Regions from separate parts of the Brevibacillus sp. AG genome, predicted to be linked through region 1. Evidence: riboswitches for the same ligand, from Rfam matches in the RefSeq annotation. Region 1 holds a riboswitch; each other region holds the start of a gene.
The links. Region 1 has a riboswitch for cobalamin ahead of nrdI (class Ib ribonucleoside-diphosphate reductase assembly flavoprotein NrdI). Riboswitches for the same ligand answer to the same signal wherever they lie in the genome.
Positions count from the first base shown of each region.

Region 1 (7,569 bases):
GGACAAGGATCACTACTTACCGCGCGATTACGAGCAGGAAGGCTTTATTCACGCGACAAAAGGGGACGAGCTGCTTGAAAAGGTAGCAAACCGCGTCTACGCACAGTTTGACGAGGAGTTGTATGTACTCGTTGTCGATGAAACCAAAACGACTTCGGAAGTAAAATACGAGGCAGCGAAGGATGGATTGCTGTATCCGCACATCTACGGACCGTTGAATCAAGATGCGATTGTGGATATGAAGCAATTAAATCGGATAGACGGCCAGTGGCGTCTGGGAACGTCCATCCGCTAATCTCTACCAGTTAAACCATTTGAGTAGCGCAAGCACTTCTTGGCGCTTGGCCTCAGGTAGCTTGTCGAGTCTGCGCAAGAGAAGATCGATTCGCATGCGCTGTTCCACCTCGGATACAGGTACCTTTTGCCCCTTCACCCATTGTCGTTTCAGGCGGACGGGATCTGTATCAGAGATGATCCGAAGCAGCTTTCTTTCCAGCAAATCTAAGGAAGCCATAGGGGAAACCCTCTTTTTCGTTTAATCCGTTTCTTCTATTATAACACGGGTACATAAAGAAACCATGATTGGCGCACAATGGTAAAGGTGTTGCATATAACCCTTTGTAGGAGGCATATCGATCATGGCGAAGCCGGATGACCGTTCTGACAACGCAGAAAAGCTGCAAAACATGATTTCTAATACGGAAGAGAACATTCGTGAGTCCGAAGCTTACCTAGCGGCTAATGCTGGCGAGATTTCCGAGGAGGAAAGAACAAACCTCGAAGCGAAAAATCAGCGTCGTGAAGAAAGCATCGAGGGATATCGCGCGGAAATCAAGGATGAATCTTCGCAGGCTTAACCTTACTACCAAACGTCTGGCGCCAACTATGCGTCAGGCGTTTTTTCATTCTATTGGGCAAAAGTGTAACAAAACATGATTTGTTTTGCGAAACATGGTAATCTGTAATGGTACAAATTGAATAAGAGGAGAAAGACTTATGAAGCGACCAGAAGATACACGCGTCGTTGTCGGCATGTCCGGCGGAGTCGACTCCTCCGTGACGGCTTACCTGCTTAAACAACAGGGATATGACGTCATCGGCATCTTCATGAAAAACTGGGATGATACCGATGAATTCGGCCACTGCACGGCGGAAGAAGACTTCCAGGATGTCCGGCGCGTCTGTGAACAGATCGGCATTCCATATTACACGGTAAACTTTGAAAAAGAATACATGGATAAGGTATTCCAGTATTTTTTGGATGAATATAAACGAGGCCGTACACCGAATCCGGATGTCATGTGCAACCGTGAAATCAAGTTCGGCGAGCTTCTTGCCAAGGTCATGGATCTTGGGGCGGATTATATTGCCACCGGCCATTACGCGCAGGTCAAGCACATTGATGGCGAATACAAACTCATTCGTGGCGCTGACAACAACAAGGATCAGACTTACTTCTTGAATGTATTGGGCCAAGAACAGCTTTCCAAAACGATGTTCCCGATTGGTCATCTCCCGAAACCTCAAGTAAGGGAGATCGCAGAGAAAGCAGGACTCTATACAGCGAAAAAGAAGGATAGTACAGGGATCTGCTTTATTGGAGAGCGCAACTTCCGTGAGTTCCTGCAAAACTATTTGCCTGCCAAACCAGGAAATATCGAGACCGTAGAAGGAGCAATCATCGGCACGCACGACGGACTGATGTACTATACATTGGGTCAACGACAAGGCTTAGGAATAGGTGGAGGTCATGGCACGAGCGGACAGCCTTGGTTTGTTGTAGACAAAGATCTGGAGCGTAATGTCCTGATCGTAGGTGAAGGCTCTGATCATATTCGTCTGTACTCGAAGAGCCTCTTGGCAACCAACGTTAGCTGGGTGAGTGATAAGAAGCCTTCCGAAACGTTTACTTGTACAGCGAAATTCCGTTATCGCCAGCCAGATCAGGGAGTAACTATTCACCTGCTGGAGGACGGAAACGTGGAGGTCATTTTTGACCAGCCGCAAAAGGCGGTAACACCTGGTCAGGCTGTCGTCTTCTACGATGGGGAAGTGTGCTTGGGTGGCGGTACGATTGACAAGGTACGCTTAGTTGATAAAGAGAACTAAGATAGACGGGGGAAGCACTCGGTGGATGCTACGAAAAAATCAAAAGTGATTATCGTTTCGTTTTTGGCGGGAGCGGTTCTCTTGGCGATCATCTCTTATTTCGGGATGGCCTCCATGGGTAAAGAGCATATGGCGACGATCCAAAACGTCATCAAGGAGAACGGCGGGGTTGTAGTTGCGGGTGGAGTGACAGCGGTTCCGAAGGAGGAAAGTCCTTTTACCAATAGCGGAAAAGGCAATACCATCTACCGAATCTACTATACGAAAGATGGACAAACGTTGACGGCTTGGTATCGTGCTGATAACGAATCCTCCATCAAGAAAGAGCCGGAAGCTTGGATTCTGCCGTGAAAACAAGGATAAACCTGACTGGGAGAGTGAAGGCAACACATGACCCAATATGCTGGACTGCGTGAACTAGCTGAACTGATTCAAAGACTCGAGCCAGAGTTAGCGAGTGCACAATTAAGTATTCTTGCTCATGAAAATAAAGAGGAAATCGCAACGCAGTTAGTGGAAGGACTCGGGACGAAGGTTCCTGTCCAACATAGCTCCGGCGAATATGCGAATCATTTGGCGGTGTTGCGGGTAGGAGCGAATAAGTACACCTTGGCGCAAGATTGGAGAGAAGTGTACATCAGTGAAATCAATTACTGTGCGTGTCGCATACCTCCAGGGGCCCATGGATTGTTGGTTCGCCATATCGATTATCCAGGTGTGATTTATGATGTCTCACGAAAACTGGCCGAACATCAAATCAATGTTTCCAAGTTGAATGTATCGCGTGAGCAAAAAGGGAAGAATGCCCTGCTTATCTCTGTGACCGATGAAGAGATTACACCGACGATTGTATCTGCCATCGAAGAGCTGCCCCAAATCACCAAAGTGTTATCTCTACAGTAAGCGAATCATGATAAACAAAAACTGCCCGTTTTTAGCGGGCAGTTTTTTTCGTAGCGAATTTGAGTCCTTGGCTAATTAAGACTGGCAAGACGGACGAATGATTTTCGTCAGCAAATTCTTTAAAGGATGCCTTGATCTGACCTTTGCCCATGGAGGACAATCGTTCGATCATCGCCAGAGATTTTTCTTTGACCAAGAATCGCCCATCGTTTTCCAACTCCCCGATGGTGAGGAGTGCATGGACGTCGAGGTCATCTGTCAGCAGGCTCGGTAATTGACTCTCCTTCGCAAGCAGTACGCTCTCATTCCAATGGATCGAAGGACTGCCAGCTATATAACGCTGAAAAGCGTGTGGTCTCGACAAAAGTACATGCAAGACAAACAAGCCACCTAACGAATGTCCAAAAATCGCTTGTTGCGTCCGATCGATGGGGAAGTCGTTTTCGATACTCGGCTTGAGCTCCTCCTCTAAAAAGGTGAGGAACTGCTCTGCTCCCCCCATCTGAGGCCAGTCTGCTCCTTGTGGGTTGCCAGGAAGCTCTGAGACGGGAACTTCATACGTGTAATCAAAGAAACGGGCAGGGTGGTACGGACCGTCCGTTGGATACCCAATCCCGACGATGATAGCAGGATACACGCCAGTTCGTTCAGGGCCACGTGATTGTATCCGTATCGCTTCGGTCATGGTTGCAAAAACAGAGTTGCCATCTAGCAAATATATGACGGGAAAGCCTGATTCCGGAGGGGGATCGGCAGGTATACTTACGAAAATGTGATAGTCACGCTCTTGATAAGTCATGATTTTACTGTAAGAACGAGGAATGACGACAGGTTGATAGTCGGTGCTTTTCATGAGGGCTACTCTCCAATCTATCCAAGGCTAACCAACGCACACAAAATCTATTATATGAACGATAACCAGAGATTGGCAATAGCCGAAAAAGGAGAATAGTTAGTTTTCGAAAAGAGCGCATACTGAGCTTGACTCCTACGATATATTGAGGTAAAGTAAGTTTTACCAACTACATATTGATGCGGTGAGGTGTTTACCAGCCAGATTTGGTAGACTTAATAGGGAAGTCGGTGAGAATCCGACGCGGTCCCGCCACTGTAATGAGAGAGTTCCATTTGGGGAAAGAATGCCACTGATCTTGAGGGATCGGGAAGGTGAAAATGGAGCGATGATCCTAAAGCCAGGAGACCTGCCTAACCGCTTGCACTGTTTAACCTACGGGAGATAGGGAAGTGTTCGAGCGCGCAATTCGTATTGGCGAATTGCTGATGGAAGTCATCACGCGCATTCGGCATGTAAACGTCGGATGCGCTTTTACTTTGGCTAAATAACATACATACAGAGTAAAAATAGCAGGGGATAGGATGAGGGACATGCTAATCGCTTATGATTCAAAAACAGGAAACGTCCGAAGATTCGTCAACAAAATTAATTTGCCACATGTGGAAATTAGTCAAGATATGGTGTTGGACGAGCCATTCATTTTGATAACATACACGACGGGATTCGGACAAGTGCCGGAGAAGGTGGCGACGTTCCTGAAGCGAAATCATGTCCATCTGCGGGGAGTATCCGCCAGCGGTAACCGCAACTGGGGAACCAGCTTTGCCAAAAGCGCGGATACGATCGCGAGCCAATATGGCGTTCCGGTGATTTCTAAATTTGAACTGTCCGGTACCGGCCGTGACGTGGAACAATTTACGAGTGGGGTGGCAGCAATTGCGGCATATTGAATTGAACAACGAACTGATGCAGCGTGGCAATGACGGATTTTATCAACTGGAAAAGGATCGGGAAGCGGTTGCGGTCTTCATGGAAGAAGTGCAGTCCAATACGATGACTTTTGGCAGTGTCAAAGAGCGCATGGACTATTTGATCGAGAATGACTTCTATGAAAACGTCTATGAAACATACACTGTTGAGCAGGTCGATGAAGTTTACCGTTTGGCCTATGACGCTGATTTTCAATTTGCTTCGTACATGGCTATCTCCAAATTTTATAAAGATTACGCTTTGAAAACGAACGATAAATCGATGTATTTGGAGCAGTATCCAGACCGGGTGGCCGTTGTGGCACTGTCCCTTGGACAAGGTGACTTTGAGCTCGCCAAGCGTTTGACAGTATCCATGATGGATCAACGCTTGCAACCAGCGACACCAACCTTCCTGAATGCAGGCAAAAGCCGCCGTGGAGAAATGGTCTCCTGCTTCTTGCTCGAAATGGATGATTCACTGAACTCCATCAACTTTATTTTGGGAACTTGTATGCAGCTATCCAAAATTGGCGGCGGTGTGGCCGTGAACTTGTCCAAGCTCCGCGGACGAGGAGAGCCGATCAAAGGCGTCGAGGGCGCAGCAAAAGGTGTTATGCCCGTTCTCAAGCTGTTGGAAGATGCGTTTTCCTACGCAGATCAAATGGGGCAACGTAAAGGCTCGGGTGCAGCGTACTACAACATCTTCGGTTGGGATATCAACGAGTTTCTCGATTGCAAAAAGATCAATGCCGATGAAAAAGCACGCATCAAAACATTGTCCATCGGCCTGATCGTACCAAACGTGTTCTACAAGCTGGCTGAGGAAAACAAGCCATTGAATGTGTTTGCTCCGTACTCCGTGTACAAAGAATACGGTGTGCATCTGGATGATATGGACCTCGATGACATGTACGAGGAGCTCTTGGCAAACGATCGCATCAAGAAAAAGACCGTGATGAGCGCACGCGAGATGTTGACCAAAATCGCGATGATTCAAATGGAATCGGGCTATCCGTACATCATGAACAAAACGAATGCGAACAACAACCATGCACTGAAAGATCTTGGTTCGGTGAAAATGTCCAACCTGTGCACGGAAATCTTCCAGTTGCAGGAGACTTCGACGATCACCAATTACGGCGAGATGGATATCATCCGTCGCGATATTAGCTGCAATCTAGCATCGCTCAATATCGTCAACGTGATGGAACGCAAAATGATCCGTGAATCCGTCCACGAAGGAATCGAAGCCATTACAGCCGTGAGTGACATGACGCGTGTAGAAAACGCTCCAGGCGTTCAAAAGGCAAACAGTGAGCTGCACTCAGTAGGTCTCGGTGCGATGAACCTGAACGGTTATCTGGCAAAGAACAGAATCGCTTACGAAAGTGAAGAAGCCAAGGATTTCGCTCGTACGTTTTTCATGATGATGAACTTCTACTCCTTGGAAAAAAGCATGGAAATTGCCAAGGAAACAGGCAAGACCTTCTTGGGCTTTGAACAATCGGAATATGCAAAAGGCACTTATTTTAACAAGTATTTGACGAACGATTACAGCCCGCGGACGGAAAAAGCAAAGCTTCTCTTTGAAGGAATGCACATTCCGACGTCAGAGGATTGGGCGGAACTACAGCAAAAGGTGCAAAAGTATGGCGTTTACCATGCGTACCGTTTGGCAATTGCACCGACACAGAGTATTTCCTACATTCAGAATGCGACTTCTAGCGTGATGCCAATCGTTGAGCACATCGAAACGAGAACGTATGCCAACTCTACGACGTATTACCCGATGCCGTACTTGTCGCAGGAAAACTATTTTTACTACAAATCGGCGTATGTGATCGATCAATTCAAAGTGATTGATCTGATTGCCGAAATTCAAGAGCACATTGACCAAGGAATTTCGACTGTGCTGCACGTGAACAGCAATATTTCAACCAGAGAACTGGCTCGCTATTACATTTACGCAGCGAAAAAAGGTCTGAAGTCACTCTACTATACGCGTACGAAGCATTTGACTGTAGAAGAGTGCATTAGCTGCGCGATTTAGTGAACGAGCTTCACAAAAGGAAAAGCATCAGCAAAAAGAGAAGAGGAACGCCATATGAAAGCAGTCAATTGGAACAGGCCGGACGACGATTTTACGATGACGTTTTGGAATCAGAACATCATGCAGTTCTGGACGGATGATGAGATCCCACTGTCAGATGACAAGATGTCCTGGATGGAGCTCAGTGCGACTGAACGGGACACGTATAAAAAAGTATTGGGGGGTCTCACCTTGCTGGATACGGTCCAGGGTGGAGTAGGGATGCCGAAGATCATGGAGCATGTCGATGGACTGCAAAGAAAAGCGGTTCTCGCCTTCATGGGCATGATGGAGCAAATCCATGCCAAATCGTACAGCAGTATTTTTACAACGCTGGCATCGACAGAAGAGATTGACGGTATTTTTTCGTGGGTGGAAAACAACCCGCATCTGCAAAAGAAAGCGGCCCTCATCTCGAAACGCTATCAAGAAATTGAGAAACCGAAAGACTTGTACATGGCGATGGTAGCCTCTGTCTTCCTGGAAAGCTATCTGTTTTACAGCGGCTTCTTCTATCCGCTCTATTTGGCGGGGCAAGGAAAGATGACAAGCAGCGGGGAAATTATCGACCTGATTGTTCGCGACGAGAGCATCCACGGACTCTATGTCGGCGTTCTCGCGCAAGAAGTATATCAAGGTCTGAGCGTGGTCGAGCAGACCGCAGCAAAAGAGGAGCTGTATGCCCTTTTGCATGAGCTGCA
Region 1 covers NZ_JAQMYO010000001.1:201,381-208,949, forward strand. The annotation lists gene POF51_RS00840 (DUF952 domain-containing protein) at 1-295, shown strand, start outside; gene POF51_RS00845 (hypothetical protein) at 299-514, opposite strand; gene tlp (small acid-soluble spore protein Tlp) at 639-857, shown strand; gene mnmA (tRNA 2-thiouridine(34) synthase MnmA) at 997-2,109, shown strand; gene POF51_RS00860 (hypothetical protein) at 2,131-2,460, shown strand; gene POF51_RS00865 (ACT domain-containing protein) at 2,500-3,012, shown strand; gene POF51_RS00870 (alpha/beta hydrolase) at 3,044-3,865, opposite strand; cobalamin riboswitch at 4,036-4,236, shown strand; gene nrdI (class Ib ribonucleoside-diphosphate reductase assembly flavoprotein NrdI) at 4,399-4,758, shown strand; gene nrdE (class 1b ribonucleoside-diphosphate reductase subunit alpha) at 4,745-6,829, shown strand; gene nrdF (class 1b ribonucleoside-diphosphate reductase subunit beta) at 6,884-7,569, shown strand, end outside.

Region 2 (7,569 bases), on a different contig from region 1:
TCGAATTCAACAGAGGACTCCTGCCGTACTGCCGCCATTCGCTGAGCGTTTTGACGTGAGGTTAACTTATACACGTCGTCGCCATCAAGCGAGATCCATCCCGAACGCGGCTTCAATACGCGATAAATGCTTTTTAGCAATGTGGACTTCCCACTACCATTCGGCCCGATCAACCCCACAAACTCTCCAGAGCGCACCTCCAGACTGACGTTGCGAAGGATTCCCTTTTTCTCCAGTTCGACCGATATATTCTCCACCAACAAATTCATCGTCCGCTACCTCCAAAGGAATAAGAACTCCGCAACATCAACCAGATAAAGAATGGACCTCCACACAGCGCTGTCAAAATACCAATTGGCAGCTCTTCCGGTGCAAATGCGAGCCTGGCGACTACATCAACCCAGATTAGAAATATCGCGCCAAATAAAGCGCTGACAGGAAGAACACGTCTGTGATCTGATCCGACCATCACACGGACGATGTGGGGCATCATTAATCCGACAAAACCGATTGATCCCGCGATGGACACGATTACCCCCGTGAGAAGTGCCGTGATCACCAGGAGAAGCTTGCGGAATTGTACCGTATTAACCCCCAATGTCCCCGCTGACTCCTCGCCCATCAGCATCGCATTCAACGAGCGGTATTGGGCCATTAAGACGATGAGACAGATGACGACAATCAATGTAGGGATCGTCAGGTACTCCCATTTCCCGCCAGCCAGACTTCCACTTAACCAAAACAGGACCGTCCCAATTCCATGCTCATTCGGCGCTGAAAAGACAAGGAGACTGGTAATGGCAGACAAGATTGCAGATATCGCAATTCCAGCCATGAGCAGGCGTACCGTCGAGTTTTGTCCTCCGATACGGGATAGCGTAAAAATGAGAATGATTGACACAAGGGAGCCTGTAAAAGCGCCAAAGGATAGCGCATACTGCCCATACATGCTGAATGCTCCGAATATAATGACCGAGGTAGCTCCAACCGAAGCACCTGAAGATACACCTAACACATACGGGTCAGCCAGGGAGTTGCGAACCAACGACTGGATCGCTACTCCCACTACAGACAGACCTGCTCCGACGATCGCCCCCAAAAGTACACGTGGAAAGCGAATATCCCAAATAATCGTTTGCTCCCCTTTGGACCAATCCACCTCAATCCATTGGGTCAACATCGGAATTTTTGATAAGGCGATTTTCCATACTGTTGTCGGCTTAATTTCCACTGATCCCAAGGTAACTGCGAACGTAATCGAGAGGAAGAGTCCGACCAGTAGAGTAATGATGATATAAGGTAACTTGATCTGTTGCAGTGCCATTCCCTCCCTTAAAAGGGGTATACTCTATTTGAATTTATCCGGGTAGAGTCCTTCCGCCAAAATTTTTAGCGCAATCGGTGCTCGAACGCCTTCAGAAGCCGCAGACAATGGCAGTACCATTAGTCGCTGATTTTTAATCGCCGGGATATCCGCCAGTTCTTTTTTGGTCAAAAGGAAATTGCGTTTTTGCTCAACGGTTCTATCACCGTAGTCTACGATAATAATCACGTCAGGATTGCGACTCACTACTTGTTCCCAACTGACCTCTGCCCAACCCTTTTGAATGTCATCAAAAATGTTCTTACCGCCAGCAGTCTTGATTAAGGAAGTCATGTAGTTGTTGGCTGCTGTGAATGGTTTATCTTCTCCGTTGTCGTACACGAACACTTTAAGTGGCTCGTCCACCTTGCCAATTTTACTAATCGTTTGATCCAATTCACTCTTCATTTTATTAATCAAATCATTGGCTTTGTCTTCCACACGGAAAATGCGTCCAATATTCGTAATGTCTGCAAACACATCGTCGATTGTCGGGCCAGGCATGCTAGAAGACGCTTGCAGATACGATTTGATGCCGACCTTTTCCAAATCCTGCATCGATCCTACACCCTTTTCGCCGAAGCCGCTTTTCCATCCGGCGTACACGAAGTCTGGGTTCGCTGCCAGCAGCACTTCTTTCGTAGGATACTTGTCAGACAGTACCGGAATCTTGTCGTAATCTGCTTTTAACTCTGGAAGGATTTCATCGTCTAGGTATGCAGTTCCGACCATTTTATCAGCCAGGCCCAATGCCAGCATGATTTCGGTAACGTGTTGGTTCAAAGTCACTGCACGCTCAGGTGCTGTTGGATAGGTCATTTCGATGCCATTATTGGTTAGTGTTACAGGCTTGCTCTCTGCTGCTGGTGCAGCCGTTTGTTCGGTTTTGGCTGGAGCCTGTGTTGTCGAAGTGGAGCCGCATGCCGAAACCAAAAGCATGGCAGCTGTCATGATACCGAAAGCTAGTCCTTTCATTACTGTATGTGGTTTGTTTGTCTTAAACATCTGTAATCCCCTTTTCTGTATGTATATGATGAGTTGAACGAAATCCTCCACAAAAAAAGCACCCCCCATTTCAATCGGGAGGTGCATGACAAACGTAGATATAGCTATAAGCAGGCACAAAGGCGCCATTTCATAGACTGTTTCCACATCTGCCCCATCCTCGTGGGTCGATTGTATATGATCGCATGGCAGGTCTCCTGGCTTACGAATCAACACACCCAGCTACCTTCCCATTTTTTGTCTCGCAAAAAACAGTGGCTATTCGCTAGTTGCTCCTCGTTACAGTGGCGGGACCGCGCCGGTTTCTCACCGGACTTCCCTTTTAAGCTGACGGCATATGCCATCTAGCACCATTCGATACGTATTCAATTTTTACGATTTATTCATTCATTGATAGAAGTCAGTTTTTTCGGGAACTGCGTGAGAATTTCAACGCCCGTTTCCGTAACCAATACATCGTCTTCAATCCGCACTCCGCCTACACCTGGCAGATAGATGCCTGGCTCGATCGTAAAGACCATCCCTGGACGAAGCACTTCTTGGTTCTGGCTGTGAACAGATGGATATTCATGTACATCCATCCCAAGTCCATGCCCAAGACGGTGCATGAAGTATTCTCCGTAGCCTTTTGCGGTGATGACATCGCGAGCGGTTTTATCCAAATGCGCAAAAGTCACACCCGGACGAATCTCAGCAATGGCCGCTTCGTTGGCAGCCAATACTGTCTCGTAAATTTCTTGAAGCTGAGCACTGATCTCGCCTACAGCAAAGGTACGAGTAATATCGGATACATATCCGTTGGCTGCTACCCCGATATCAAACAAAAGCAAGTCGCCTTCTTGCACCTGGCGCGTTCCTGGTTTCCCGTGTGGCAGTGCCGACTTCTCCCCTGCCAATACCATGGACGTAAAGGACGGACCTTCGGCACCCAAGCGCTTCATCTGGAATTCCAGCTCAGCTACGATTTCTGTCTCGGTCATGCCTGTCTTGACTTTTTTCAGGGTCTCCCGCAAGGAATCCTCGACCAACTGAACAGCGTGCTTCAAACGCTCCACTTCATCCGCCGATTTGATCAAACGCATTTCACGCAGTGGCTCTTCTACATCCACATAGCTCGACGCCAGAACAACCTGTCCAAGTGCTTCATAACGCTCGACAGTCATATGACTTTTTTCAATACCGAGCTTCGTCAAGTTCGCTGGCAACACTTGCTTGAGGATTTCATAGGGGTTTTGGATATCCGTATGTGTATGGATATCTTGAACGAACGAAGCCTCTGCGGCTGCCTCACGATCAAGAGCAGGTACAATCAAAGAAGGTTTTCCCTCAGCAGGAATAACGAGACCCATAAAACGTTCATGCGGGTCTGTAAAAAATCCGGTCAAATAGTAAACGTGCTTAGGGGAGGTAATCAACACCGCGTTCAGCTCTTGCTCTGTCAAAAACGTGTGGAGCTTCGAAATGCGCTCTTGAAACAACTTCTTCACCCTGCTTTCACCAATTATTCTATTGCGAGAATACCACTTCCCCATCAAAAAAAGAAGAGTTCAAATGAAAAATCTACTTCATATCGGACAACCTAAGGGTGGGGTGAAAATGAAAATGGAACAAATACTCGTCCATCAGGATGGCAAGCAGTTTGCTTTTCACATATCGGGAAAAGGCCAGCCGTTATTGTGTATCCATGCGCCATGCATCGGCTCTATCAATTTTGTTTATCAGCAAACGCTCGCAGATACATATCAGATCATTGTCCCTGATTTGCCCGGACATGGCGACAGTTCACCGACGGAGACGCCTTTTTCCATTGGAGAACTGGCAGAACAGCTCCATAAGCTTGTCCGGTCACTCGGCATTGAACGTCCCTTTATTTTGGGGTACTCCCAAGGTGTTTCTATCGCCCTTGAATATTGTCTTCGCTATTCGGATGCTGTAAAAGGCGCCATACTCGTGAGCGGCTTTTCCGAAGTGAATGACCTGTATTTACATGGACGATTTTGGATGGCACAGGCAATGTCGATGCTTCACGGAGTCCCTCTTCTTGCCCGTTCGATTGCTTCCTCACATGTCGCTGACCTAGAAATGCGTGAAAAATGGACGGTACAGGCCTCCAAAACAGATCCCACTAGCCTGAAATACCTTTACGCTGCCGGACATCGTTATCACTGTACGGAGCGTCTGGGCAACATCCAGCTTCCGATTTTACTTGCTTATGGCAAACAAGATCAACGGATGCACCATTATGCGCAGATGCTTACCATGAAATTGCCAAAAGCAAAACTCGAAATGATCCCTAACGTGAAGCATCAAGTCATCACGAAAGCTGCTCCTGCTTTCAATCAGTTGTGCCGCACCTTCATGGAAGAAGGATAAAAAAAGAAAAGACAGAAGGACGGGTACCTCCAGCCCCTTCTGTCTTTTTGCGTTTTGACTAGCTCTTCATACGCGGGTCGAGTGCATCGCGCAAGCCGTCCCCGATTAAGTTAAAGCCGAGAACTGTCAGCATGATAGAGAGCCCCGGAAAAATAACAGTCCATGGTGCTTTCTGAATGTACTGACGTGAATCAGCAAGCATTTTTCCCCACTCCGGTTCTGGCGCTTGTGCTCCCAGTCCAAGAAAGCCAAGTGCAGCTGCTTCGATAATCGCTGTTGCGATCCCCATCGTCCCGGTCACAATGATTGGTGCGAGGCTGTTTGGCAAAATATGCTGCATGATAATCCGGGAATTTTTCATCCCAATTGCCCGTGCGGCCATAACGAATTCTTCTTCCTTCAAGCTCAATACGCGGGCGCGTACTAACCGTCCAAATGTCGGAATGTTAATAATCGCAATCGCAATCAAGGCGTTTTGCAAGGAAGGACCCAAGATGGCAACGACAGCGATTGCCAACAAAATACTTGGAAAGGCAAGCATAATATCAAAGAGACGCGAAATGATCGTATCGATCCATCTGCCATAGTATCCTGCCAAAAGACCGAGCAAGGTTCCCGCGAGAACGGAGCCAATGACAGAGAACGTCCCTACCCACAAGGAGATTTGTGCCCCATAAATAACGCGACTAAATACATCGCGACCATTGTAATCCGTTCCAAACCAATGCTCTTCGGAAGGTGGCTTGTTTTTCATCACGAGCTTGCCCTCGTCGTACGGATACGGAGCAATCCATGGAGCTAAAACCGCCACAACAATGAAAAACAAAATAATCCCGAAGCCCACCAACGCCAGCTTATTTTTTCGTAGCGTCCTCCATGCATCCTTCCAAGGAGAGACGACTTCTTCTTGCTTCACTTTTAAAGGTACTACCTGATCTCGTGGTTGTAATTGTGGTTGTGCCATGTCTCTTCGTCCCTCCTTAGCGATATTTGATGCGTGGATCGATATAGGCGTACAGAAGGTCAACTAAGAGGTTGATCAGGACAAAAATCGTCGCGATCACAAGGATACCGGATTGGATAACCGGATAGTCACGGTTTCCAATGGCGGTCACAATATAACGACCGACACCTGGCCATCCGAAGATCGTTTCTGTCAAAACAGCTCCACCCAACAGCAACCCTGTTTGTAAACCAATTACCGTCAAGACAGGGATCATCGCATTTTTCAGTGCATGCTTGTACACCACCCAAAACTGTGCCAGCCCTTTTGCACGAGCGGTTCTGACATAGTCGGCTCGCATGACTTCCAACATGCTCGATCGAGTAATACGCGCAATGATCGCCATCGGGATCGTACCTAACGCGATTCCTGGCAGGATCAAATGCTTGATGACTTCCCACAGCTGATCCCAACTACCAGCGATCATCGTATCCAGTATATAAAAGTGCGTAATGGCCTCTACGGGATTACGCGAATCGTCGCGACCAACTGATGGCAGCCATTTCAGTTCTTGGGCAAACACCCACTGCTCCATCAAACCTAGCCAAAAAATTGGCATGGATACACCAACCAAGGCGATCAACATCGCACAGTAGTCAAACCAGGAGTTTTGCTTCCACGCAGAAAGAATTCCTGCATTTACACCGATAAATACCGCAATCAGCATACTCACAATCGTAAGTTCAGTCGTCGCCGCCAAATAAGGCAAGATTTCATCTGAAATCGGCGCATTCGTTTGTAACGATTCCCCAAGATTTCCGCTCAAAATATCTTTCATATAATCGAAATACTGTATGTACCACGGATTATTTAAACCCAATGCCTCTCGTATGTCTGCAATCGCTTGTGGTGTTGCCTTTTCTCCCAAAATCGTCAAAGCCGGATCACCAGGGATGGCACGAATAATGGAAAAAACGATGATTGACATGCCCACTAAGACAGGAATGAGCATTAAAATTCTTCGAATGCTGTAAGCTAGCAATGCCATCTCCTCGCCTTCCTGCATAAAATAATCGCCAAATAATGAAAGAAGGGTAAGAAGAGGTATGCACTCCTCTTACCCTTTTACGATGAATCAGCTTACTTGAAGTCTACTTTTTCCAAACTTTCAGTCCCTTTTGGATGCGGGCTGTAGTCTATGATATTCGCTTTTCCTGCCAATGCTGGTGTAGAGTGTGCAAGTGGAACCATTGGTACGTCCTTGAAGATGATCTCTTGTACTTGTTTGTACAGTTTTTCGCGCTCAGCTTGCACTGGAGTAGATTGAGCTTTCATCATCAATTCAGAAGCTTCGTTGTTTGCCCAGCGTGTATAGTTGTTGCTACCGATGCTGTTTTTGTCGAGCAACACAGCCAGGAAGTTGTCAGGGTCGCCATTGTCACCTGTCCAACCAAGCATGAACATTTCTTGCTCACCCAAGCGAGTTTTTTCCAAATACGTTGCCCATTCCATCGTCACGATCTCAGCATCAATCCCGATTTTCTTCAGGTCTTGCTGGATTGCCTCTGCAATCTTCACACCTTCAGGCATGTATGGACGCGGTACTGGCATTGCCCAGAACTTGATTTTGAAACCGTTTGGATGTCCTGCTTCTGCAAGCAATTGTTTTGCTTTATCGAGGTTGAACTCACGATCTTTAATATCGTTGTTATGTCCCCACATGGTCTTTGGCATTGGGTTGACTGCTGGTTCTCCAACGCCATCGAAGAAGGCCGTTACGATTTCAGGTTTGTTAATTGCATAAGCAATGGCTTCACGAACTTTTGGATTGTCGAGTGGCTTCTTCTCTACGTTAAAGCCAATGTAACCAATGTTATTAGTAGGA
Region 2 covers NZ_JAQMYO010000013.1:57,724-65,292, reverse strand. The annotation lists gene POF51_RS26925 (heme ABC transporter ATP-binding protein) at 1-269, opposite strand, end outside; gene POF51_RS26920 (FecCD family ABC transporter permease) at 266-1,324, opposite strand; gene POF51_RS26915 (ABC transporter substrate-binding protein) at 1,349-2,368, opposite strand; cobalamin riboswitch at 2,539-2,738, opposite strand; gene POF51_RS26910 (M24 family metallopeptidase) at 2,752-3,846, opposite strand; gene POF51_RS26905 (alpha/beta fold hydrolase) at 3,965-4,741, shown strand; gene POF51_RS26900 (ABC transporter permease) at 4,800-5,705, opposite strand; gene POF51_RS26895 (ABC transporter permease) at 5,722-6,732, opposite strand; gene POF51_RS26890 (ABC transporter substrate-binding protein) at 6,825-7,569, opposite strand, start outside.
Region 2: linked by a shared signal. The riboswitch ahead of POF51_RS26915 (ABC transporter substrate-binding protein) and the one ahead of nrdI (class Ib ribonucleoside-diphosphate reductase assembly flavoprotein NrdI) in region 1 are both predicted to bind cobalamin.

Region 3 (7,569 bases), on a different contig from region 1:
CAACGGGTTTTGCGGGACGAGTCCATCGCCTACTTCGTTTGTCACCAGTAAAACTGTCCCTGGGTAGTCTTTTAGCTTTTTGACCAGCCTATCCACCTGCTGGAGCACTTGCTCAAACGTCTGCTCCACTCCATCATGCAGCAGCCAATTGGACAGCCAAAGGATCAAGCAATCAATCAAAATCACTGTCTGCTGTTCTTGATTTTTTTTTTGTGCCCCGAGCTTCGCGAGCCACTCTGTCAATGCGTACGGCTCCTCGATCGTTTGCCAAGGGAAGCCAGACTGCAAGCGGCGGTCTCGATGGTGCAAGATCCGCTCTTCCATTTCCTCATCCGTGATTTGTGCGGTCGCGATGTAAACACCCGAGGAGCCCAAATGAGCCGCGTATTTTTCGGCAAACGTGCTTTTTCCGCTGCGTGCTCCGCCTGTAATCAGTACGATCATGCTTCTTTCTCCTTAAACAACCTCTTATACTTGCGATTGCAAAATAATTTGCGGCAAATGATGAACAGGATGCTCCATGACAATCGGTCTGGTTCCGTATACAGCCTCTATTCTGTCACTTTGCAAGATGTCTTTTGGTGCGCCAACGCTTATCTGCTTTCCTCTGTGCAGCATCAAAATACGATCGCAGTATAGGGAGGCCAGATTCAGATCGTGCAGCACAGCGATGACCGTCACCTGCGTCGTCTTTTGCCATTTTCGCACGATGTCCATGAGTTGAATCTGGTACCCGATATCAAGGTAGGTCGTGGGTTCATCGAGCAACAGCACCTGAGGTCTTTGGATCAATGCCTTCCCCAAAGCTACGCGCTGCTTTTCCCCACCACTCAACTGATCCAGTGTGCGCTCTTCCAAATGTTCAAGACCGAGCATCTGTACGATTTCATCAATGAGCGATGCGACATCCTGCTTCTCTTCCCCTAGCCAATTTTGGTAAGGAAAGCGACCCATTTCCAACACCTCTCGGACACGAAAGCCGACTGGCGGCAGACCCTCTTGCTCCAGAACTGCCAGTATTTTGGCAAGCTCTTTGCGTGGATAGGAATGAAGCTTTTTCTCTTGAAGCAAAATGTCTCCTGCATCTGCCTTAATGACACCTGAAATTATTTTTAGCAAGGTAGATTTTCCGCTTCCATTTGGTCCGATGATGCCAAAAAATTCTCCCTTGTCCACGCAAAAATCGATGCCGTGCAAAACAGGCGTATCCTGATACGATTTTTGCAAGTTGCGCACATTGATCATTGCAAACGTTACCTCTTCCTAAAGCGTTTATTTTGCTTCAATAAATAGGCGAAAAACGGTGCTCCCAGAAATGCTGTCACGACACCGAGCGGGATTTCTGTTGGACTCAGCAGCATTCTGGCAAGAGTGTCGGCCCACAGCACGTAAATACCACCGCAGATCGCAGACATCGGCAGTAAAATACGATGGTCAGGACCAACCAGCAATCGGACGAGATGCGGTACCACCAGGCCAACGAACCCGATAATTCCCGCGATAGAAACCGCCGCTGCAGTCAGGAGGGTCGAAACGACCAGAACCACTAACTTCGTTCCATCCACATGGACGCCGAGATGCGCAGCCTGCCGCTCCCCCAACGCAAATAGGTTCAAGGAACGCGCATAGCTCACAAGTACCATTCCACCTATGACCAAGTACGGAATCAAGACGTACGTAAAGGCCCACCCTCGAAATGACAGGCTGCCCATAAGCCAGAACACGATCTCATTCACCGTCTGGTCGGATAGCGACACCATAAACGAAACGAGTGAGCCGAGAAAAGCCTGCACCACGACACCAGACAAAATCAGGGTCTCTGTTTGCAGCTTTCCTTGCGTATTCGCGAGTCCGAGTACGATCCATAAACTGAGCAATCCTGTAAGAAAAGCGACGACAGGCGTGCTCCATGCACCCAAAAAGGTGATTTGCAAGCCAAAAAGGATCAAGAAGGCTGCTCCGACAGCAGAACCCGATGCCACGCCCATCGTAAACGGATCTGCAAGCGGATTGCGCAATACTCCCTGAAAGCCCGCTCCCGCAAGTGACAAGCAGGCGCCAATCAAGACAGCCAATACAACGCGTGGAAAACGAACCTTCATGACAATTTGCTCAGATGACTCCGGCCATGCTACGGTGATCCACTCAGACAAGCCAGGGATTTGATGGAGCAGGATGAGCCATACTTGCGAAATGGGGAGTTGTGCCGCCCCCATCGAGATGCTGATAACTATTGATGCCAGAAGGACGAGACAACTAACTCCTCCCCATATGAACAATCGTTTCTTCATTTTATTTCACCAAGTCAGGGTAAATCGCCTTGGCTACTTCGATTAAGCCTTGTGTAATACGCGGACCAGGGCGAGACAAAATATTTTGGTCCATGCCAAAGATTTGTTTTTCACGGATCGCCTTCATTTTATCCCAGCCATTGCGATTCGCGATCATATCCTCTAGCTTGATGCCAGTCTTTTCATCGGTAATTCCGCTCGCATACAAAATGACGTCTGGATCGTTTTGCAAAATCTTTTCTTCACTGATCGGATTCCACCCTTCGGTGTCGGAAGCAATGTTTGTTGCTCCAGCCAGGGTGATGAGTTCATCCATGAATTCGCCTTTTCCGACTGTCCAGCCTGGGGAAAATTCCAGATATACCTTTTTCTTCTCTTCCGGTTTTACATTTTTCACTGCTTCTTGAACGTACGCGATGTCTTTCTTCATTTGCGCGACGACTTTTTCGGCTTGTTCCTGTGTGTTCGTGATAACTCCCATCGCCAAAACATTGTTTAGGATGTCATCCATCTTTGTCGGATGGGCAATATAGACTGGCATTCCGAGAGATTTGAGCTTGTCAGCCACTGGCTTTTCCATCGAAATCCCACCGACGACCATATCCGGCGTTTGAGCGAGAATGGCTTCTTCATTTGGTTTGACGACTCCGCCAATTTTCGGTTTTGCCTTCGCCGCATCTGGATAATCATCATAGTCTGAGACAGCTACGATCCGATCTTCCAAGCCTAATGCGAACAAAATCTCTGTCTCGGCAGGTGATGTAGAGACGATTCGCTCAGGAGCTTTTGCAAAGGTTACTTCTTTTCCTGTTGCATCCTTGACGGTCAATGGATACGTTGTTTGTTTTGCAGGTTGCTCGGCCGCATTCTCTTGCGGTGCTGTCTGCGGTGCGCTTGTTTGTCCCCCTGGTGCTGGCTGGCTGTTATCGTTACCCGCACAACCTGCGAGGCTAGCCGCAACTAGTAGTGGGATCATGAATCGCAATGAACGTTTCATATGTAGAACTTCCTTTCTGCATGTCTGATTGACTGTTCCTTTCCAATAAAAAAATCGACCCTTGCTTCCATTCGGAAATCAAAGGGTCGGCACCTCAGGGCAAACAGACAGGATGGTCTGCTTCCTGAAATAGGCCGATCCTTTCCGCGAAGGCAACAGGCACTAAAACAAACAGGCAGGTCTCCTGGCTTACGGCTGAGGAACGAGCCGATTTACAGTGGCGGGACCGCGTCGGATTTTCACCGACTTCCCTTTTCACCCGATCTTTTCGTTAAAAAGACGAGGCACCTATTTGCTGTTACGTTTGAAATTGTCACAGTCCATGACTCATCCTACATCATAGCATTCCTTGATTAAAAAAAGAATGACAAACACATAAGCCAATACTTTCTTGCCTGGCTATTTCCCTCGTTTGTCCAAATAATCGAGAATGCCCATGGAGCATACTTGTAAATCGAGCTTGAGTACTTCGAATACTTCGTGGTCACTGCTGATTCCTTGTGACTGTAGATGATCCGAGACTCGTTCAAATAACGTAAGAGACAGCTCATTGTATGATTGTCCAGCAACAAGCGCTGTCTCTCCTTCCGCCACAAACATGGGGAGCCACTCGCGTATTTGGCGGTACACGTCATCTACCTGCTCTGTCATCCCAAAATGACCAAAGTAAATGCGACTCAGTTTGCGCGCTTCAAAACGGCTTAGAGACGCTAACATGGCATCCGGGTCAAACTGATTCGGCGAAGTAGATGGCAGCACGAGGTGTATGCCATCCTTTTTAAGCTGTGGATAGAGCACACCTGCCGTATCACCTGTGAACATGCCGCGGCTTACTGGATCGTAGATGCTGAAGTGATGATTGGCATGCCCTGGCGAATCCAGAAACTCCAATACGCAATTCTCTCCGATCTTTAGTGTATCTCCGTCCCCACGAATCAAAATCTGTTCCTCGAGAACAGCCTCAATCGGATCAAACAATCGATCAAAATCATCATGATACACCGCTCTCGCGCCTGCGATCAGTCGGCTCGGATCTATGAGATGACGTGCACCTTTCGGGTGGACAACGACCTTTGCGTTCGGACAATCCTTCAGAAACAGTCCTACTCCTCCTGCATGATCCAAGTGAATGTGCGTCACGATGATGTATTTGACTTGTTCCGGCTTATAACCGAGCTTGGCGAGACCGGCCTTGATGTATGGGACGGAGGGGCTTGGTCCTGTTTCTACCAATGTGAGCTCCTCTTCCGCGATCACATACGTCCCCGTACGTTCCGCCCAGCCCATATCGAAACCGTCTATTAAATGGATGCGTTCCCCTAAGTAAATTGGCTCTGTTGCTTGCATGTAAATACTCCTCCTTTTCAAAAGTCTCGCGTTGCCATTGTGTTGGAATATTTACACTTTACCATCTATACTGTAGGGATTGGGGATGAATCACACAAAATCTTCATATTTTCATGATAATATGAGGGCAACAAAATCGATTCCATTATCTGGAGGGGTGCAAAAATGGGTCAACTTTTTTCTGAATTACGACCTGAGCATGAGAAGTTTATCAAGAAGCAACGGATGTTCTTTGTTGCCTCTGCTCCTATGGACACAAATGGTCACGTGAATCTTTCACCGAAAGGGTACGATTCTTTTCGCATAGTATCGCCTACCGAGGTCGCCTATTTAGACCTGACTGGAAGTGGAAACGAAACCAGCGCTCATCTGCAGGAAAATGGCAGGATTACTCTCATGTTCTGTGCGTTTGAAGGCCCCCCTCTCATCATGCGACTATTCGGCAAAGGAACGGTTATTCTCCCAGATACGCCTCGGTGGGATGAGCTCGTAAAAGAATTCCCGCTTCTGCCCGGTGCTCGTCAAATCATTACCGTCAACATACAGGAAGTAAAGACCTCTTGCGGCTGGGCTATCCCCTTCTATTCCTATTCAAAAGAACGCGACACCCTTCAGAAATGGACCTTGGCTAAAGACGAGCAAGAACTGCTTGATTATCAAAAGGAAAACAACGTAGTAAGCATGGATGGATTGCCAACCCCATTGGGGCAAAAACTTTTTCCCGCAGTAGGTGGGGATAACTAAAAGTAAAACGAAAAGAAGCTGCCCTACTCGCAGCTTCTTTTTTGAAATCTCTTTACTTGCTCGTATAAATGACCACTGCATCTTTGAGAAACTCGGCAACACCAGGCTGTTCCTTGTCGTAATAGGCCGTGAAGCGCGGGTCTTCGACGTACATCTGGGCAACACCTGCGTGCGCATCTTTGCTGTAGCTGTCCCAATAAAAGCTCAGCCATTGACGGTGAAGATCCGCTGCTTTTTGCGCCAATTCATGAGCAGGATCACCTGTCGAAAAAGCCTGCGCCAACGTCTCGTGCAGCTCTGCATTCAATTTCTCCAGCACGGCATACTGTTCTTCTGTCATGCCTTTGACCTTCTGATTGGATTTGTCAACCTGGTCACTTCCATATTTTGAGCGGATTTCTTCTCCGTACTGGGCCTCGTTGTCGTCAATCAACTTTTGTTTGAAGCCTTCAAATTTTTGTTTGTCACTCATCGTTTTGGTCCCCTCTCTTTGTGCTAATGTCAAATCGACATTGGCGATTAACGCATCCAATTGCGTTCGCCTTTCCAGGAGCTTCTCGCGGTGCTCCCGCAGTGCCCGGTCAGCATCAAAGGTTGGTGAATCCAGGATCTCCTTGATCTCCTCCAAGCTCACACCCAGCTCGCGGTAAAAAAGGATTTGCTGCAATCGATCAACCTCTTGCTGTCCGTAAATGCGATACCCTGACGAATTGACTCTCGCCGGCTTGAGAAGGTCAATTTCATCGTAGTATCGGAGCGTCCGGGTGCTGACACCCGCCAGGAGTCCTAGCTTTTGCACCGTATATTCCATGTTCATTCCTCCTGACAAATTGATCGTACACATTTACGGACCGTCAATGTCAAACACATTTTCATCAAAAAATTAGCGTTACTCTATTTTCATAATTTGCTAAAATATAGAGAAAGCCATACAAGGGGGGATTTCAATGCTCTATGTCTTCGGCTTCATTGTAGCGGTACTCGGTGCCGGATGGGGATTAACAGGTCTGCTTAGTCTCAAAGCGAGAGATAAACATGCCATCACCCATTACAGTGACGATGCTTATAACCAGCAAACCTTGTTCCAGATGCACAACAACCCTGACCAAGGCATGTAAAATAAAAAATGGCTGCCCGCAACTTGTGCATGGGCAGCCATCTTTGTTTCTTACAGAGCTTGGAATGTATCAGTCAATACCGGTACGATTTGCTTCTTACGGGAGACAACGCCCTTCAGAACAGCTTTGTTGTCCACCAATGTTACTTGGTACGCTTTTTCTACTGCTTGAGTTGCGCTGCCGAGTGCGATCGCAACAGAATCGTTATTCAAGATATCCGTTACAACAAACACGAACAAATCCAAACCTTTTTCAGCGATGTTTGCATTCATAGCTGCTTCCAGTTCGCTTTGGCGTGCAAGTACATCATTTACGTCCACCGCATTTACTTGTGCGATTTCTACCTTCGCATTGCCCATTTGGAACTCTTTTGCATCCAACGTGAGCAGTTGTGCGATTGTTTTGTCGCTCAGGTCTGCTCCCGCTTTGAGCATGTCCAGACCGTATGCTTGCAAATCAACACCCGCGATTTCAGCCAGCTCGTGTGCAGCAGCTACATCTTGCTCCGTGCAAGTTGGAGATTTCAACAGCAACGTATCCGAAATGATAGCAGAAAGCATCAAGCCCGCCATCTCTTTTGGAATGTCTACGCCGTTTTCTTTGTACATCTTCTTCAAAATGGTTGTGGTGCATCCAACAGGCTCTGCACGGAAGTAGAGAGGATTGCTCGTCTCAAAGTTCGCAATACGGTGATGGTCGATCACTTCTACCACTTGCACTTGCTCAATATCATTCGCGCTTTGTTGGCGCTCGTTGTGGTCTACAAGGATGACTTCATTTACTTCATTCGCCACTGTTTCTACGAGGCGTGGTTCTTTTACTTGGAAGTAATTCAACACAAATGCTGTTTCGCTGCTGATTACACCCAGTCGTACAGGCTCTACATTCGCACCCAATTTTGTTTTCAAGTCAGCATACACAAGTGCTGAACAAATGGAATCTGTGTCTGGATTTTTATGACCGAAGATTAATTTTTTTTCCATCATCCATACTCCTTAATCGTAATTTGGCGTCAAAATTATACCATAGCTTAGAGGATATGCCCAAGATACATTATAGGTTCAAATTGGAT
Region 3 covers NZ_JAQMYO010000002.1:208,468-216,036, reverse strand. The annotation lists gene cobU (bifunctional adenosylcobinamide kinase/adenosylcobinamide-phosphate guanylyltransferase) at 1-444, opposite strand, end outside; gene POF51_RS05945 (ABC transporter ATP-binding protein) at 469-1,245, opposite strand; gene POF51_RS05940 (FecCD family ABC transporter permease) at 1,254-2,291, opposite strand; gene POF51_RS05935 (ABC transporter substrate-binding protein) at 2,293-3,288, opposite strand; cobalamin riboswitch at 3,446-3,595, opposite strand; gene POF51_RS05930 (MBL fold metallo-hydrolase) at 3,688-4,635, opposite strand; gene POF51_RS05925 (pyridoxamine 5'-phosphate oxidase family protein) at 4,801-5,379, shown strand; gene POF51_RS05920 (MerR family transcriptional regulator) at 5,432-6,190, opposite strand; gene POF51_RS05915 (hypothetical protein) at 6,327-6,497, shown strand; gene POF51_RS05910 (manganese-dependent inorganic pyrophosphatase) at 6,548-7,480, opposite strand.
Region 3: linked by a shared signal. The riboswitch ahead of POF51_RS05935 (ABC transporter substrate-binding protein) and the one ahead of nrdI (class Ib ribonucleoside-diphosphate reductase assembly flavoprotein NrdI) in region 1 are both predicted to bind cobalamin.

Region 4 (7,569 bases), on a different contig from region 1:
TGTTCATAATATCGTGGGAGGTGATGACGCCCTTTTTCAAGAGGCGCTCATGAAATACGAGGGAGGATACAAAGCCTAGAAACACAGGTACCTGTGCGTTTTTTTGCAGGTTATCAAAGGCAGACTGAAGTGTATTCCCTTTCCCAATCGAAATGGTCGCTGGTGGCGATTGAAGAGTGGTTGATGACTCCTGCTTCGCGACGGTAGACAGATCGGTGGATTGGGCGTACATAACATACTCATTGTTGACGTAATCAATGCCCATGGCAGATAAATAGCGAAGGTCCTGAATCGATTTCTGGTCCCAGCAGCCGCTAAGAAGAGTCGTTGCCAACAGCAGCATAGCAGAAGCAATCCGCATGCCCTTCATTTGTTATCGCCACCCTTAGCAGCTCTCGTCCGAAAAAAACTGGTCATGGACTTGAACAAGACAATGAACAGTGTGGACAAGGAGTTGGATGAACCCATCAAAATATACGATCTGCCAAAGGAGGTCAAGGTGGACAAGTAGTATACGATGGCAATCATCCCGAGGATAAAGCCGTACATACCAATGGTTGCGGAAAGGAAGAAAACGGTGAAACGAGCAACTGTTACCGCGCCGCTTAATGACTGATTGACCAGTGTGAAGGAGGCAACGACTGTAAGGGAGCCGATAAACAACATCGAAGGCGAAGTCAGGCCTGCACGAATGGAAGCATCCCCGATAATCAGTGCACCGACCAGTGCCAGTGTTTGCCCGACGTTTTTGGGCAGACGGGCGCCTGCCTCACGCAGAAACTCAAAAATGAACAAGATGAGAAATAGCTCCATCGGCGCGGAAAAGGGCAACCCTTTTCTTCCCTGCGTAACGGTTGCGAGTAATTGAAAAGGATATTGCTCTACATTATAGGCGGATAGTGCAATCCAGAAGCCAGGCAGAAAGATTGCGATCCAAAATCCACCTAGGCGCAGCATGCGTTCCAGCCATACATAGGTAACAGGGTACTGATCGTCTTCAGGAGATTTGATTAGTTCGAGTAAGGTTACAGGTGCCACGAGTGCCAAGGGTGAGCCGTCTACCAACACGACGACCTTACCTTGCAGCAGCATGTAAATGACATAGTCAGGGCGTCCAGTATAATCAACCAATGGAAACAGGGAGTGAGTGTTGTCGCTCAGTATCTTTTCCAGAATGGCGCTGTTCACAATTTTTTTTGAGGTACATTTGTGTATTCTCTCACGCATCATCTCTACCAGATCTTCAGATACCCCATCTGTGATATACATCATACCGATTCTTGTGCGCGAGCGCGTTCCGAGAATAAAAGGCTCATAGGCCAGAGTAATCGTTCGCATGCGCTTGCGAATGAGAGCAACGTTCGTGGAGAGATCCTCGACGAAGCCGTCCCGAGGACCTTTGATCGAAATCTCTGTATTGGATTCTTCAGGAGTGCGCTCTGGACGATTGGAGATGTCCCAGGCAAACGGAGGAGAGTCACCAATAAAAATCAGCAAATCTCCTGCAAACAGTCTCTCAACCCACAACTCTGGGTTCGTGAAGAGCGGGAAAAGAGGCAGAGAACGCAAATCACCAATAGCCAGGAATCGCTCCAATTGCGGCAATGCCGTATCTTGTAATTGACGAACGTCTGCCAGTCCTTCGCAATAAAGCATCAATACAGGCTGGTCCTCGGATGTGACCGTGCGCATAAAAACGACGTCCGCACAATGCGCGAATTTTTCCCGCAGTTCCTCTTCAAGGGTCATGGCCTATTCCCTCCTGTTTGGATGGCTTGCGTAAAGTAACCAGCATGAGTGCGAGAGTAATCACAACGATAATGGCTAAGTAAAGCGGATAGTATACGTGCGTCAGAAAGGATACAAACTGTATGTCACTGTAGGGGAGGCTGGTAAAGGCGATCATGCTTCCACCTAGAAATATCATCATGAAGTTGCGCTGTTTTCGGTTACGGATCGTGAGTAAATCTCCCAAGAGCAACAAGCAAATGGTGATGCGTATAAAAGCCCCAGCGAGCCATTGAAAAATGGAGAAAAACTCCATGTTCTCGATGTCTTTTCCAATTGTGAGCAGCCGCCATTGCTCAAATGCCGGAAAGCGTTGGCGCGCAGACTCCACAGGTCCAAATTCCGCAATAGCTCCTGTCAACGGACTGAGTGTCAGCACAAGCGTGATGCCGAGCATGACCAAAAAGTGTACGAGGCGCAATGGCTTACGTACGTGAGGTTGGAGCAATAGTAGCAGGAACATCTCTGAAATGCCGCCACCTACATAGAGCATCCCGTGAAAAAGAGGACGATACCCATGCTGGAAAAGTGGCATCAAAAGACTATAATTCTTTTTAGGAATATTGCCAAAAGCGACGAAAAATCCGAGCATAACCACGACGGGCAGCAAGATTCCTGCTGTGATTCCTACAGAGGTTATTCCACCAATTGCAGCGAGTATACATAGTCCCATTAAGGCTAAGGCGGTCACCCACTCTGGTGTTCGAGGCAAGTAGTTGACGGTCGTCCATGTCTGGGTATCGATCAGATTGGTTAGGGCCATCATGTACAGGCAGACCATGATGGGGATGAGTAACAGATGGCTGACGATTTTTCCAGAGCGTTGGGCGAGCCATTCATGCAAAGAACGTTGCTTCATATTTCGATTAACCACAAACAGCAAGTACGCCCAGAAGGAAAAAGGAATACCAGCAAGCAACACGCTCAACCAAGCATCTCTTCCGGCTTTACTCAATAAGAGGGGGATGACGGTTACGTGGTTCGTAATGCCGATCGTCAGCATCATCACCATAATGGCTTGACCAATCCCGATTTTTCCGTCCACTTTCATGAAGACTTATCCCCCTGTACGTGGTGGTGCTGTTAGGATTTGCCTGCTTGCTTGGAAATATGTATCAACGTATAAAGGTTACATCCGCCCGAAAAAGTATGGTATTCTACTATGAGGTAAAAAGGTAGAAACGGAGTAAGGAGTGCAGCCGATGTATCAGCTCATAAGAAAATATCTGTTCCAGCATGATGCGGAAGAGATTCATGAAAAGACAATTGGTGCCTTAAGGCTGGTGGAGGATTCTGCTCCAGGCAAAAGCATCCTGAAGATGATCTATCAGGTAAAAGACCAGCGGTTGGAGAATAAGCTGTGGGGAATGACGTTTCCGAATCCAGTCGGACTTGCAGCCGGTTTTGATAAAAATGCGGAAGTCTATCACGCGTTGGGTGCTCTTGGTTTTGGGTTTGTGGAAATCGGGACGTTGACACCGCAGGGGCAGCCAGGCAATCCGAAGCCGCGTTTGTTCCGATTGCCGGAACATCAAGCTGTCATTAACCGGATGGGCTTCAACAATCACGGTGCGTATTTGGCTTCCCAGCATTTGGTCGATTACGCATACTCAGATGTTCCGATTGGGATTAACATTGGGAAAAACAAAGTAACGCCGAATGAAGAGGCGGCCATCGACTATAGCAAATGTATGGACATGCTCTATGCATACGGTCACTATTTCGTCATTAACATCAGCTCTCCGAATACCCCGAATCTGCGTGACTTGCAGGAGACAGAGAGCTTGCGTCATTTGGTGCGTGCAGTAAGGGAAAAGGCAACCGAAATGGAAGCACGTTCCATCAAGAAAAAGCCGATTTTGCTGAAAGTAGCACCAGACATGTCGGATGAGCACATGCGCGATGTTGTTCACGCTGCTGTTGAAGAAGGCATTGCCGGAATTATCGCTACCAATACGACACTGTCACGCGAGGCGGTTTCCGGACATCGATTTGCCGAGGAAGCGGGCGGCTTGAGCGGAAGACCTCTTACGGAGCGTTCCACTGCTTGGGTGAAGGAGATTTATCAAGAAGTAGGAGACAAGGTACCCATCATCGGTGTCGGGGGCATTTATAACGGCGAAGACGCCTACGCGAAAATCCGAGCAGGAGCCAGTCTCGTTCAGGTGTATACGGGGATGATTTATCAAGGCCCAGGTATCGCCAAGCAAATTAACAAAAAGCTACTCAAGCTCATGCAGCGCGATGGTTTTAAACATATTAGTGAAGTAATTGGCGTAGACGCAAAAGAATAGATAGAACAAGTACGCATAGGTCGATGGCTCCGTTTGTAGAGGGTCATCGGCTTATGCGTTTTTGCTTATATTCTTCCGATTTATGTAGTGATCCGTTATAATGATGTGGGACAAACATGAATTGTCTGTCAACTCTATATGATCGGCGTTAGGTGCCTTTATGTGACGCATAAAGGGTAACAGGGAATCGGGTGAAAGTCCCGAGCGGTCCCGCCACTGTAACCAGGGAGCTCTCTTTGAGAAGGAAACCACTCATTTTCGTATGGGGAAGGACAAAGAGCGCATGGATCTGGAAGCCAGGAGACCTACCTAGTAGCCACACCCAGAAAACCTTCGCGGAAAGGAGCGGTGAATACGAGGCAATGAGGCTGTATAGTCAGTCTGTTGTTTTGTGTGCACATCTCGTCCATTGATGGATGGGATTTTTTTGTTTGTAGGAAAAGAACGAAAGTCAGTGAAGGAGGAAGGAACATGAATCGATCTCGTCTCGTATCTACTTGTTTGATGATCGCGGGCTTTGTCCTGTATTTCCTGCTCAATGAACCAGAGACAGGACATGCGATGCACATCATGGAAGGGTATTTGCCATTATCCTGGGCCTTATTTTGGTGGGCTGTCTTCTTGCCATTTTTTATTCTTGGGATTCGCTCGATTAACAAGATTGTAAAAGAACATCCCGAAATGAAGCTCCTTATTGGTGTTGCAGGAGCGTTTGCATTTGTTTTATCTGCACTGAAAATCCCTTCAGTTACAGGCAGCAGCTCTCACCCGACTGGAACGGGCCTTGGCGCCATTATGTTTGGGCCTTTTGCGATGTCTGTGTTAGGGAGCATGGTGCTCTTGTTTCAAGCCTTGCTTTTGGCACATGGAGGTTTGACTACGCTAGGGGCAAATGCTGTATCCATGGCAGTAGTAGGACCACTGGTGGCATACGGAATCTATCGGGTGATCATGAAAGTGCGCGGAAGCCAGCGTCTGGCTGTTTTTGCGGCGGCTGCCTTGGCTGACCTCGCTACCTATGTGGTGACTTCGATTCAACTGGCACTCGCATTTCCAGCTGAATCTGGTGGAGTGTTGGCCTCGTTTGCCAAATTTGCAGGAATTTTTGCATTCACGCAAGTTCCGCTCGCAATCAGTGAAGGTCTGTTGACCGTTCTTGTTTGGAACTGGTTGTTATCTTACAACGCAAAAGAGCTTACACAGCTTCGTTTGCTCAAACGGGAGGAATCGCTGTGAAAAAAGGATGGAACTGGCTATTACTCTTGGGGGTAATCGTACTGGCGATTGTCCCACTGTTGCTGGTGCAGGATTCGGAATTTGGCGGCGCAGACGGCGTGGCGGAGGAAGCGATTAAGGAAATTGCTCCGAACTACGAACCGTGGTTCCAGCCGCTGATAGAACCGCCAGGGGGAGAGACGGAGAGCCTATTGTTTGCGGTGCAGGCGGCGTTGGGAGCGGGAGTGGTTGGATACGCCGTGGGCTTGTACAAAGGTCGGTTGGATAAGCGGAAAAAATGAACGGGCTGCAGCTTGATTCTCTCTCTTATCAAAACAGGCTGAAACGTCTGCCGCCAGCTCATAAGCTCTTGCTGGCGAGTGCATTGTTACTGCTCGTCTTGGTGGGACATGTATGGATGCAGATGGCCGTCGTTGTTTGGATGACGGTATGGGTAGTGGTGTATGCCCGTATACCTGTCCGTATCTATTGTGCCTTTATGATCGTGTCGCTCTCGTTTTTCGCGGCGGGGCTCCCTGCCCTATTGGTAGAAGGGGCGAAAGCAGGCGAAGTACAGGTCCAGGTCGCGGCAGCATGGGAGTTGGGGTCGTATGTGCTCTATGTGCCGACGTCATCATTCAGTAAAGTTTGGATCTTATTTTGGCGTACCATGGCGAGCTTATCTTGCTTTGCCTTCATTTTGTTTACCGTGCCGTTTGCCGAAATCTTGCAGGTGTTTCGCCGACTTCGTATGCCTGTCCTTGTGACTGATTTATTAATGATCATGTATCGGTTTATTTTTGTGTTAATAACGATTTCTCACCAGCTCTGGATTGCCCAACGTTCGCGTGGAGGTCATCGCGGCTTCCGAGCGACGCTTCGGGATGCAGGGGTTCTCGTTGCGCAATTGTTTGTCAGAGCGATGCGCAAATACGAAGCCTTGCATAAAGGAATGGCGGCTAGAGGCTTCGGGGAGAGCATGCAGGTGCTCGCGTTTCATACCCATGCTCGTTCGCGACGTTATGAATGGGAGTCAATCGCAGGCTGTATGCTGCTGGTGCTGCTTGAGTGGTGGACAGGAGGTTGGTAGTTATGACATCACGGTTGTTGGAGTTCATTGATTTGCAGTACACCTATCCAGGAGGGCGGGGACCCGTCCTGTCTGGGCTGTCCTTATGGATTCCAGAGGGGAAAAAATGTGTCCTTTTGGGACGAAACGGCTGTGGGAAGTCTACCTTGTTCTTGCATGGGAACGGGATCATCGAGCCACAGCAGGGACAGGTGCTGTGGAAGGGGAAACCGCTAGTCTACAAACGAGCCGCACTGCAAGAAATGACGCAAAAGGTAGGCTTGGTCTTTCAAGATCCCGAGCATCAGCTGATCGCAAGTACGGTCGCAGAAGATATATCCTACGGTTTATGCAATCAGAATCTGCCTACGGAAGTCATCCGGGCAAAGGTAGAAAAAGTGCTGGATGCATTCGGATTGAGAGAGCTGGCAGAAGCTCCGATTCATCATTTGAGCCTGGGACAAAAACGGCGTCTGGCACTCGCGGGGGTCATGGTCATGGAGCCAGAGCTTTTGCTGTTGGACGAGCCTACTGCGTATCTGGATCGTTATCAGACTAAAAATTTGCTGCGGGAGCTCGATGCGATTCACCGGCAAGGAACGACTGTTTTGATGGCGACACATGATATGGATATCGCGTTTGAATGGGCAGAGTGGATTTGCATCATGGATGAAGGCAGGCTTGTTTTCGCGGGAGATCCGCAGGAGGCATTGGAAAATAGAACTATGCTGGAGAGTCTTCATCTGGGTATGCCGTTGCTCGTTGATGTGTGGGAGGCACTGCCTGAGCAGTGGAAGCGTGAACTTGGCGGAAATATTCCACGCTCGGTCGACGAGCTGCGAAAAATGCTCAGTGTTCAACGGGTGTGGTGAATGGAGTGGCGGCTTTCGGGCAAGCTAACCCCAAAAAGCCATGGAGGTACGCTGGTATGGAACAAGACTCTGTCATGAGTACATCGGTCCCGAATCACCAGGAAAAAGGAATTTCACGTAAGGTGAAGGATGAACTGATGTATCAAGTATTGGAGAAAGAGATGACTACCGTCGAGCAGGAAAAGAAGATAAAAGATGATTATTTAAAGGGAAAGGCGTAAGTTCGCGCCAAGAAGCCCTTCTCGCCACAATCAAGGCGTGAAGGGCTTTTTTCATGGAATGATCCCCGTACCCACCCTCGACCCTGCCGGAATTTTCAACATGAACCCTG
Region 4 covers NZ_JAQMYO010000006.1:120,214-127,782, forward strand. The annotation lists gene POF51_RS16835 (Ger(x)C family spore germination protein) at 1-370, opposite strand, end outside; gene POF51_RS16840 (spore germination protein) at 367-1,749, opposite strand; gene POF51_RS16845 (GerAB/ArcD/ProY family transporter) at 1,739-2,839, opposite strand; gene POF51_RS16850 (quinone-dependent dihydroorotate dehydrogenase) at 2,991-4,082, shown strand; cobalamin riboswitch at 4,216-4,409, shown strand; gene POF51_RS16855 (energy-coupling factor ABC transporter permease) at 4,554-5,318, shown strand; gene POF51_RS16860 (energy-coupling factor ABC transporter substrate-binding protein) at 5,315-5,599, shown strand; gene cbiQ (cobalt ECF transporter T component CbiQ) at 5,596-6,387, shown strand; gene POF51_RS16870 (energy-coupling factor ABC transporter ATP-binding protein) at 6,390-7,238, shown strand; gene POF51_RS16875 (hypothetical protein) at 7,295-7,459, shown strand.
Region 4: linked by a shared signal. The riboswitch ahead of POF51_RS16855 (energy-coupling factor ABC transporter permease) and the one ahead of nrdI (class Ib ribonucleoside-diphosphate reductase assembly flavoprotein NrdI) in region 1 are both predicted to bind cobalamin.